Regions from separate parts of the Enterobacter sp. C3_dUdeg genome, predicted to be linked through region 2. Evidence: predicted binding sites of a transcription regulator. Region 2 holds the regulator's gene; each other region holds the start of a gene.
What was found. The regulator PhoB, encoded in region 2, activates phosphate uptake and scavenging genes when phosphate is short. The targets are predictions, from matches to a motif close to CTGTCATAAAACTGNCNNAT.
Positions count from the first base shown of each region.

Region 1: the regulator PhoB is predicted to act here: its motif matches at 1,563-1,582, upstream of AC27FC_RS11275 (esterase-like activity of phytase family protein).
Region 3: the regulator PhoB is predicted to act here: its motif matches at 1,375-1,394, upstream of pstS (phosphate ABC transporter substrate-binding protein PstS).

Region 1 is NZ_BAAKFX010000003.1:266,297-269,577, reverse strand. Features, by position in the region: gene AC27FC_RS11290 (NAD-dependent succinate-semialdehyde dehydrogenase) at 1-307, shown strand, start outside; gene AC27FC_RS11285 (hypothetical protein) at 351-671, opposite strand; gene AC27FC_RS11280 (YfaZ family outer membrane protein) at 671-1,216, opposite strand; gene AC27FC_RS11275 (esterase-like activity of phytase family protein) at 1,628-2,986, shown strand.
Region 2 is NZ_BAAKFX010000002.1:396,206-399,486, forward strand. Features, by position in the region: gene phoR (phosphate regulon sensor histidine kinase PhoR) at 382-1,677, opposite strand; gene phoB (phosphate response regulator transcription factor PhoB) at 1,699-2,388, opposite strand; gene sbcD (exonuclease subunit SbcD) at 2,576-3,281, shown strand, end outside.
Region 3 is NZ_BAAKFX010000015.1:28,750-32,030, forward strand. Features, by position in the region: gene glmS (glutamine--fructose-6-phosphate transaminase (isomerizing)) at 1-1,160, shown strand, start outside; gene pstS (phosphate ABC transporter substrate-binding protein PstS) at 1,482-2,522, shown strand; gene pstC (phosphate ABC transporter permease PstC) at 2,651-3,281, shown strand, end outside.

The DNA.
Region 1 (3,281 bases), on a different contig from region 2:
GGCGTATTTCGAAGAGTTCTTCGGCCCGGTGGCGCAGATGTACGTGGTGAAAAACGACGACGAGGCGGTCGCGCTGGCGAACGACTCCCACTACGGCCTGGGCGGGGCGGTATTCAGCCAGAATATCGAGCGCGCGAAGAAAATGGCGTCGCGGATTGAGACCGGGATGGTGTACATCAACTGGCTCACCGATACCGCGCCAGAGCTGCCGTTCGGCGGCGTGAAGCGCTCCGGCTACGGGCGCGAGCTGTCGGATCTGGGGATCAAAGAGTTTGTGAACCAGAAGCTGGTGGTGGTGCGTAAGTAAGAGATAATAAAAAACCTGCCAGCCGGCAGGTTTTTTTAAGGGATTATTGCACTTCGATCTTGTCCCAGCCGCTTTTGAACATGCAGCTGTCAACTAACGTATCCCGGCGATATTCATTCGCGTCTTCAACCGTGTAGCTCGTGGAAATATCCTTTTTCTTGTTCTTTTTGTCCGTTTTTTCCGAGCTGGATCCGGTCACGACGTTATCCGGGGGCAGATCGATCAGCGCCTGCGCTTCGCATTCCGTGAGCTTTTTATTCATTTCCGCATCGCTGACGCCCGGTTTCACCCATTTGTACTGGACGCAGCCGGCGAGCATCAGCGTGAGGCTCAGAATGCAAAGCGCGGTAATGCGGTGTTTCATCAGAAGGTGACTCCACCGCCTACGTATGCGCCGTCAATCAGCGTGTGGCCAGGACGACCGTCTTTACCGTCCACGCTCACGTGGCGGTAGCCCACCTTCAGGGTCACTGGCGTAATCGGCGTCCAGCTTACGCCGCCGTTGGCTTCGACGTAGTTTTTCACGCTATTGTTCAGGCCTTCTGGTGCGACATAGCCTTCACCGTACACGTGGATGCTGTCGGTCAGAGCAACGTTTACGCCGCCGCCAATCGGGAACGCCACGCCGTTATCGCCTTTTTTCGGGCCGAGGTAGATCGCCTTCGCGCCCGCATTCAGCATCACCGGGCCAAGACCCAGGTTGTAGCCTGCGCCCACGCCGCCGGTCTGGGTACCGTCGTCGGTGTTTTTGAGCCAGTTACTTTCCAGATAAACACCGGATGAGGATTTCCCCATTTCCAGATTGAGGTTGGTAAAGTTTTTACCCTGCTCAACGGTGCCGCCCATCGCCAGTGCGGAACCCGATACGGCAGCCAGAGCAGAAAGAAGAAGGATATTCAGTTTTTTCATGTTTTATGCCTCGTCATTAAATTCATCTGGGCGCACCTTAACAAGCGATGTTAATGACTGCAAATGTGATATAAATCGCGTTTTTATACTGATATTGTTAACTTTTTTATTGAAGTTGTTGCAATGATGTTTGATTGTCGGGGTGTCAACAGGGGATGTTTTTAGCATTTAGGAACCGTTTAGTTTTTTGACTAAACATAAACTGAACGAGGCGGGGATAGTGATTTGAGATGAATTAATTGGGTTTCTAATAATTTCCAAAAATGTTTCGCCTGTCACACAAAACAACAAAGCCTTACATTTCGAGCGATGAATATACGTTCAATCGCGCAGGTCGGTTTCCTTTTCATGTCATTTTTCTGACACGTTTATTCTTTACGTTGTTGGCTTCACTAACTGGATGCTAACAATATGAAAAGAAAAATTATTCCTTTGCTAATCGGCTGTGCGCTCTCTTTCTCTGGCCTGGCGGCGCAGCCTACTGCTGAGCGCTATGTCGTCAGCTTCCCTGAAGGCTCCCACGTGAGCTACAGCGGCGCGTTTGCCAGCGCCTTTCCGAACGGACTACCCGTGGGCATTGGCTCCGGCCTGCTGTTTACGGGCAAGCAGGGCGACGCCCTGACCTTTGCGACCGTGACCGATCGCGGTCCAAACGCCGATGCGCCAAAAATGGGTAAAAACGAAGCCAAAATATTTGTCACGCCTGATTTCGCGCCGATGCTGATGACCATCCGCGTTCAGAACGGCAAAGCGGAGGCTGTCGACGCCCGCCCGCTGCATGATGATAAAGGCGAGATTAACGGTCTGCCGCTGCAAAGCGGCGTGATTGGCTCCACCAATGAAGTGGCGTTCAGCGACACCCTCAAGATCCTGAAGGGCGACAACCGCGGGCTGGACACGGAAGGCATCACGCCGGATGGGAAAGGCGGCTACTGGCTGTGCGACGAATATGGCCCGTTCCTGATTAACGTCGACAGCAAAGGGAAGATCCTGGCGATCCACGGGCCGCAGGCCGCGGAAGGGGAGAAATCCATCGCGGGCGGCCTGCCAAACATCATCAAATGGCGCCAGGCGAACCGGGGCTTTGAAGGCCTGACCCGGATGCCGGACGGGCGGATTATCGCCGCCGTGCAAAGCACGCTGGATATTGACGGCAAGAGCAAAAAGCAGGCGCTGTTTACGCGTCTGGTGAGCTTCGACCCGGCGACCGGGAAAACGGCGATGTACGGTTACCCTATCGACAGCGCGGCCTACAGCAAAAACAGCGACGCCAAAATCGGCGACATCGTGGCGCTCGATGACCAGCACATCCTGCTGATTGAGCAGGGAAGCGATAAAAACGATGGGATGCGTAACCTGATTTACAAGGTGGATCTCAGCAAGGCGAGCGACCTTTCCGCCTTCGACAAGCCGGGCGAGTACCCGGAGTTTGATGATGAGAAAACCCTGGCGCAGCGCGGCATTACCCTTGCGGCTAAAACGCAGGTCGTCGATCTCCGCGCACTGGGCTGGCAGCAGGAGAAGGCCGAAGGGCTGGCGCTGATCGACAGCAAAACGCTTGCGGTAGCGAACGATAACGACTTTGGCGTGAAGGTGGCGATGCAAAACCCGGTCGAGGGCAAGAAGCTCAAGGATTATCGGGTGAACGCGGAAGGCAAGCTGACGCTGGATGATAAGCCGGTGGAAACCACGCTCGGCGTGAAGCCGCTGAAGAAGCCGGAGTCGGACAGCGAGCTGTGGATTGTGACGCTGCCGGAGGCGGTGAAATAAGTATCCCCACAAAATAATGCCTGCACAGACGCCCCCTCTCCCTTGAGGGAGAGGGCTGGGGTGAGGGGGAACATACGGCTCTAGTGGTCATTCCGTTCACTTCATGTTCCTTGCTACTCTGTAACGGCATGACCGGTGAACGTGCCAGGGTGGCTCAATCGCCACCACCCTGGCGACCCGGGCTCCCGGCGGTAAATCGCCGCTTCGCGGTGCCCTCAGCTTATTCCTTCAGGCTATCGGGTCGGGCATGAGCCTGCATCCCTGCAGGCCACGCCCTCTCGGCGCATCCCTGCGC
Region 2 (3,281 bases):
TGAAAACATTGAGATTTTCGATATCCCTGACGGGACGATACAGCCGAAAATTTGCTCAATTTCAGCGGGAAATGCTCCCGTCCTGGCGTGGAGAAGAATAGTTTTTCGATTTACCACGCAAATACAGTCGGTCTGACAGTATCTGGGGCGCAATTTAAACGCTTATAACGTTTAAAGGCAAGGTGGGATCGTAAAACCAGAACAATATGCCAGCATGAAAATACACGTCAGAACAATACGCTATTTATAAGAAAAACCCATGGCTAATCATGCGAACAAAAAACAGTCAGCCGTATAAAATTCATCCGCGTTTCGCTTGACTGCAAAGCAAACGGGCCAGCAGACGCTGACCCGTGGAAAGGTAAAATGACACGCCTGCCGTCAGGCGATCTTTTTGGCAATTAATCGTTCCGGAATAACGAAACTGAAGCGGGTTCCTTTACCCAGCGTACTCTGAATATCGAGACGGCTTTCATGGTGATTCACCGCGTGTTTCACAATTGCCAGCCCCAGGCCGCTTCCGCCTGTTTGCCGGGATCGCGCTTTATCCACACGGTAAAAGCGCTCGGTCAGACGCGGAATATGCTCAGGCGCGATCCCCGGCCCGTTGTCTTCCACGCTAAACTCAGCCCCCGTTGGGGCATGGTGCCAGCGCACCACGATATTCGTCCCCTCCGGCGTATGATTCACCGCGTTATACACCAGGTTGGAAATGGCGCTCCGCAGTTCATCTTCGCTGCCCAGCACCTTCAGCGTATTGTCGACCTCAAAGGTCAGGTGATGCTTTTTGTGGCTTAGCGTCTGCGCTTCACGCTCAACTACCCGCAGCATCATCGGGACATCAATGGTCTCATTTAGCGCGAGCGTTGGCGCCGCTTCAATCTTCGAGAGCGTCAGCAGCTGCTTCACCAGCCCTTCCATCCGGTGCGTTTGCTCGCGCATGGTGTGCAGCGCTTTTTCACGCGGCGCGCCTTCAAGCGTTTGCTCCTGCATCATCTCCAGGTAGCCCTGAAGCACGGTCAGCGGGGTACGCAGTTCGTGACTGACGTTGGCGAAGAAGTTGCGACGCGCCCCTTCCAGCTGGTGCATCTGGGTGACATCTCGCGCCACCATCAGCCACTGCTTATCGCTGTAGGGCATCACGCGGATTTCCAGATGGCGACCATTATTAAGCTTCAGATTGTGCGGGCGGGTAAAATCACGCTTTTTCAGATACAGCGTGAACTCGGGATAGCGCAGAAGGTTGAGGATATTCTGACCATTATCATCGGGCCAGCGCAGGCCCAGCAGCTGTTGCGCAAGGCCGTTACACCAGAAGATCGTCCCTTCTTCGGTCGTCAGAATAACGGCATCCGGCAGCGACTCTGCACCGCTGCGAAAACGCTTAATCAGGCTTCCCAGCTCGCGGCGACGCTTTTTATTACGCATCTGCATCTGATGTAGACCGTACAGCAGCGGCTCCCAGCTGCCGCTTCCCGGCGGCGGCGTCATACTTCGGTCAACCCACAGCCACCACGAGAGGCGCAGCAGGTTCCAGAAATGCCAGATCAGCAGCCCGGTGACCGACGCCAGCAGAAACCACGGCAGGTGTCCAAGAAAGGCCCCCAGAAGGAAGGCCGGAATACAGCATAAGATCAGTTCAAAGACGAGCCTTTTCCATGACAGACGTTCCAGCACGCGTCACACTCCTGTCATTGTTCAGAAACGGGTAGAAAAACGATAACCCGTGCCGCGGACCGTCTGCACCATGCGATCGTGGCCGCTCAGTTCCAGTGCTTTTCGCAGGCGGCGAATATGTACGTCAACCGTCCGGTCTTCGACATACACGTTAGTTCCCCAGACGTTATTCAGCAACTGCTCGCGGCTGTAAACGCGTTCCGGGTGGGTCATAAAGAAGTGCAGGAGTTTAAATTCGGTAGGCCCCATGTCGAGGGGATTTTCACCGGTCATGACGCGGTGTGAGGTGGGGTCAAGGCTCAGCCCCTGCATCTCTATCACCTCTTCCACCGCCATCGGCGAAATACGGCGCATCACGGCTTTAATGCGGGCAACCAGCTCTTTTGGAGAGAACGGTTTAGTAATGTAATCGTCCGCGCCGGTCTCCAGACCGCGAACGCGATCCTCTTCTTCTCCGCGCGCCGTGAGCATCACAACCGGGATGTCGCGAGTCAGCGCTTCACGCTTCAGGTGTTTAATAAACTGCAGTCCGGAGCCGCCGGGCAACATCCAGTCCAGCAGAATCAGATCGGGCCAGGGTTCATTCAGCTGGTTCACTGCGCTGTCATAATCTTCCGCTTCAACCGGCTGGAAGCCGTTTTGCTCGAGCACGAAGCACACCATTTCACGAATTGGAGCTTCATCTTCTACGACCAGAATACGTCTCGCCATACTTTGCCCTGTCTTATCTTATTTAAGTTACAAGTTTGTAATTCGGCGCCATTATGCGTCAGATTTATGACAGATTTATGAAAAACAGTACCACGATAACGGGCAAACCGTTGTTTTATTACAGCGGTTATTTTCCCGTCTCTGAACGTTTATAATCCTGCTTTCTCTTTTTTGCCACGGATCAGCTATGCGCATACTTCACACCTCGGACTGGCATCTGGGTCAAAATTTTTACAGCAAAAGCCGTGCGGCTGAACATGAAGCTTTCCTGAACTGGCTGCTGGAAACGGCCCGGACACACGAGGTGGACGCGATTATTGTGGCGGGTGACATCTTTGATACCGGCTCGCCCCCCAGCTATGCGCGTGAACTGTACAACCGCTTCGTGGTGAATTTGCAGCAAACCGGCTGTCATCTGGTGATTGTCGCCGGTAACCATGATTCCGTCGCGACGCTCAATGAATCCCGCGACATCCTGGCATTTCTCAATACCACCGTCGTCGCCAGCGCCGGGCACGCCCCGCAGATCCTGAAAAAACGCGACGGCACGCCGGGGGCGGTGCTGTGCCCCATTCCCTTTTTGCGTCCGCGGGACATCGTGCAAAGTCAGGCGGGGCTGTCGGGCGCGGAAAAACAGCAGCATCTCCTGCAGGCCATCACCGACTATTATCACCAGCAGCACGCCGATGCCTGCGCCCTACGGGGCGAGCAGCGGATTCCAGTGATTGCGACCGGCCATCTCACCACCGTCGGGGCCAGTAAAAGTGACGCCGTACGTGAGATCTATATCGGCACGCTGGATGCCTTTCCGGCGCAGAACTTCCCGCCAGCCGACTACATTGCGCTCGGACATATTCACCGGGCGCAGATCGTCGGCGGCAGCGAGCACATCC
Region 3 (3,281 bases), on a different contig from region 2:
ATACCAAAGGCGAGCAGGTGAAACGTCAGGAGATCGAATCGAATCTGCAGTACGACGCGGGCGACAAAGGCGCTTACCGTCACTACATGCAGAAAGAGATTTACGAGCAGCCAAACGCCATCAAAAACACGCTGACCGGGCGCATCAGCCACGGTGAAGTGGATCTGAGCGAGCTGGGCGCAAACGCGAACGAACTGCTTGGCAAGGTCGAGCATATTCAGATCGTGGCCTGCGGCACCTCTTACAACTCCGGTATGGTTTCTCGCTACTGGTTTGAATCCCTGGCGGGCGTGCCGTGCGATGTGGAAATCGCGTCTGAATTCCGCTATCGCAAATCCGCGGTGCGTCGTAACAGCCTGATGATCACCCTTTCCCAGTCCGGCGAAACGGCGGATACGCTGGCAGCTCTGCGTCTGTCTAAAGAGCTGGGTTACCTGGGCTCGCTGGCTATCTGTAACGTTCCTGGCTCATCGCTGGTGCGTGAGTCCGATCTGGCGCTGATGACCAAAGCGGGCACAGAAATCGGTGTTGCCTCCACCAAAGCGTTTACCACTCAGCTGACCGTTCTGCTGATGCTGGTGGCGAAGCTTGCGCGTCTGAAAGGTGAAGATGCGTCCGTTGAGCACGAAATCGTTCACGGCCTGCAGGCGCTGCCGAGTCGTATTGAGCAGATGCTGTCTCAGGACAAACGCATTGAAGCGCTGGCGGAAGATTTCTCCGACAAACATCACGCCCTGTTCCTGGGTCGTGGGGATCAGTATCCGATTGCGCTGGAAGGCGCGCTGAAGCTGAAAGAGATCTCCTACATTCACGCTGAAGCCTATGCGGCTGGCGAGCTGAAGCACGGCCCGCTGGCGCTGATTGACGCGGATATGCCGGTCATCGTTGTGGCACCAAACAACGAACTGCTGGAAAAACTGAAGTCTAACATCGAAGAAGTGCGCGCCCGCGGCGGTGTTCTGTACGTCTTCGCCGACAAAGATGCCGGTTTTGTCAGCAACGACAACATGCACATCATCGAAATGCCGCATGTGGAAGAGGTTATCGCACCAATCTTCTACACCGTTCCGCTGCAGCTGCTGGCCTATCACGTTGCTCTGATCAAAGGCACCGACGTTGACCAGCCGCGTAACCTGGCGAAATCGGTTACCGTAGAATAATCCCTTCAGGCTCCACCTTCGGGTGGAGCCTTTTTATCCTGCCCGGCTTGTTTTTAATCAATCCTTTCTCGTTTTTAATAATGACAATTTGTCATCTTCAGCTACTTTTTTCAGTGTCACATAAAGAAAATATTTCTGAAAACGTCCTGTCATAAAAGCGGCTAACGCGATGAAAAATAAGCTTTCTTTTGCTTGTTTTTAAGTGAAATTTACGTTGTCATAAAACTGTCATAATTCGTACATTTATCTGTCACCTGTTTGTCCTATTTTGCTCATCGTAGCCACTAAACAACGATTTACGAAAATCTTGCAGGAGACATTATGAAAGTTATGCGTACCACTGTCGCAACTGTTGTCGCCGCGACCTTATCTCTGAGCGCGTTCTCTGTATTTGCAGAAGCAAGCCTGACTGGCGCTGGTGCAACCTTCCCTGCGCCGGTGTATGCCAAATGGGCGGATACCTACCAGAAAGAAACCGGTAACAAGGTTAACTATCAGGGTATCGGCTCCTCCGGTGGCGTTAAACAAATTACCGCGAACACTGTTGATTTCGGCGCATCAGACGCTCCGCTGTCTGATGACAAACTGGCTCAGGAAGGCCTGTTCCAGTTCCCTACCGTGATCGGTGGTGTGGTTCTGGCCATCAACCTGCCGGGCGTGAAGTCGGGTGAGCTGGTGCTGGACGGCAAAACGCTGGGTGACATCTACCTGGGCAAAATCAAAAAATGGGATGACGAAGCGATCGCTAAACTCAACCCAGGCCTGAAGCTGCCTTCTCAGAACATCGCCGTGGTTCGCCGCGCGGATGGTTCCGGTACCTCTTTCGTGTTCACCAGCTACCTGGCAAAAGTGAACGAAGAGTGGAAATCTAAAGTCGGCTCCGGCTCTACCGTTAACTGGCCAACCGGTCTGGGCGGTAAGGGTAACGACGGTATCGCCGCGTTCGTACAGCGTCTGCCTGGCTCAATTGGTTACGTAGAATATGCGTACGCCAAGCAGAACAACCTGTCCTACACCAAACTGGTTTCAGCCGACGGCAAACCGGTTAGCCCGACCGAAGAGAACTTTGCTAACGCGGCGAAAGGCGCTGACTGGAGCAAATCCTTCGCGCAGGATCTGACTAACCAGAAAGGCGAAGGTGCATGGCCAATCACCTCTACCACTTTCATCCTGGTTCACAAAGAGCAGAAGAAACCTGAGCAGGGCGCCGAAGTGCTGAAGTTCTTCGACTGGGCGTACAAAAACGGCGGCAAACAGGCTAACGCCCTGGATTACGCCACCCTGCCGGACAACGTGGTTGAGCAGATTCGCGCTGCATGGAAAACCAACGTGAAAGACAGCAGCGGTAAAGCGCTGTACTAACAGGATATATTTAACGAAGATGGCGGGTGGCGCTATGCTTACCCGCCCTACGGTTTAAGCTGTAGGCCCGGTAAGCGTCAGCGCCACCGGGCATATTCGTAAAAACGTCTCAAACAGAAGAGTAATTTATGGCTGCAACCAAGCCTGCATTTAACCCTCCGGGTAAAAAAGGTGACATGATTTTCAGCGCGCTGGTGAAACTGGCTGCGCTGATTGTGCTATTGCTGCTGGGCGGCATTATCGTGTCTCTGATTTTCTCCTCATGGCCGAGCATCCAGAAATTCGGTTTTTCCTTCCTGTGGACCAAAGAGTGGGACGCGCCGAACGATATCTACGGTGCCCTGGTACCGATTTACGGCACGCTGGTGACCTCGTTCATCGCCCTGCTGATTGCGGTTCCGGTGAGCTTTGGTATTGCCCTGTTCCTGACGGAGCTGGCACCGGGCTGGCTGCGACGCCCGCTGGGTATTGCCATCGAACTGCTGGCGGCTATTCCAAGTATCGTTTACGGCATGTGGGGCCTGTTCATCTTTGCTCCGCTGTTCGCAACGTATTTCCAGGAACCGGTCGGTAACGTGCTTTCCGCCATTCCGTTTGTGGGGGCCCTGTTCTCTGGCCCGGCTTTCGGTATCGGCATTCTGGCGGCAGGTGTGATCCTCGCCATCATGATTATTCCGTACATTGCGGCGGTTATGCGCGATGTCTTCGAACAAACGCCGGTGATGATGAAAGAGTCGGCCTACGGCATCGGCTGCACCA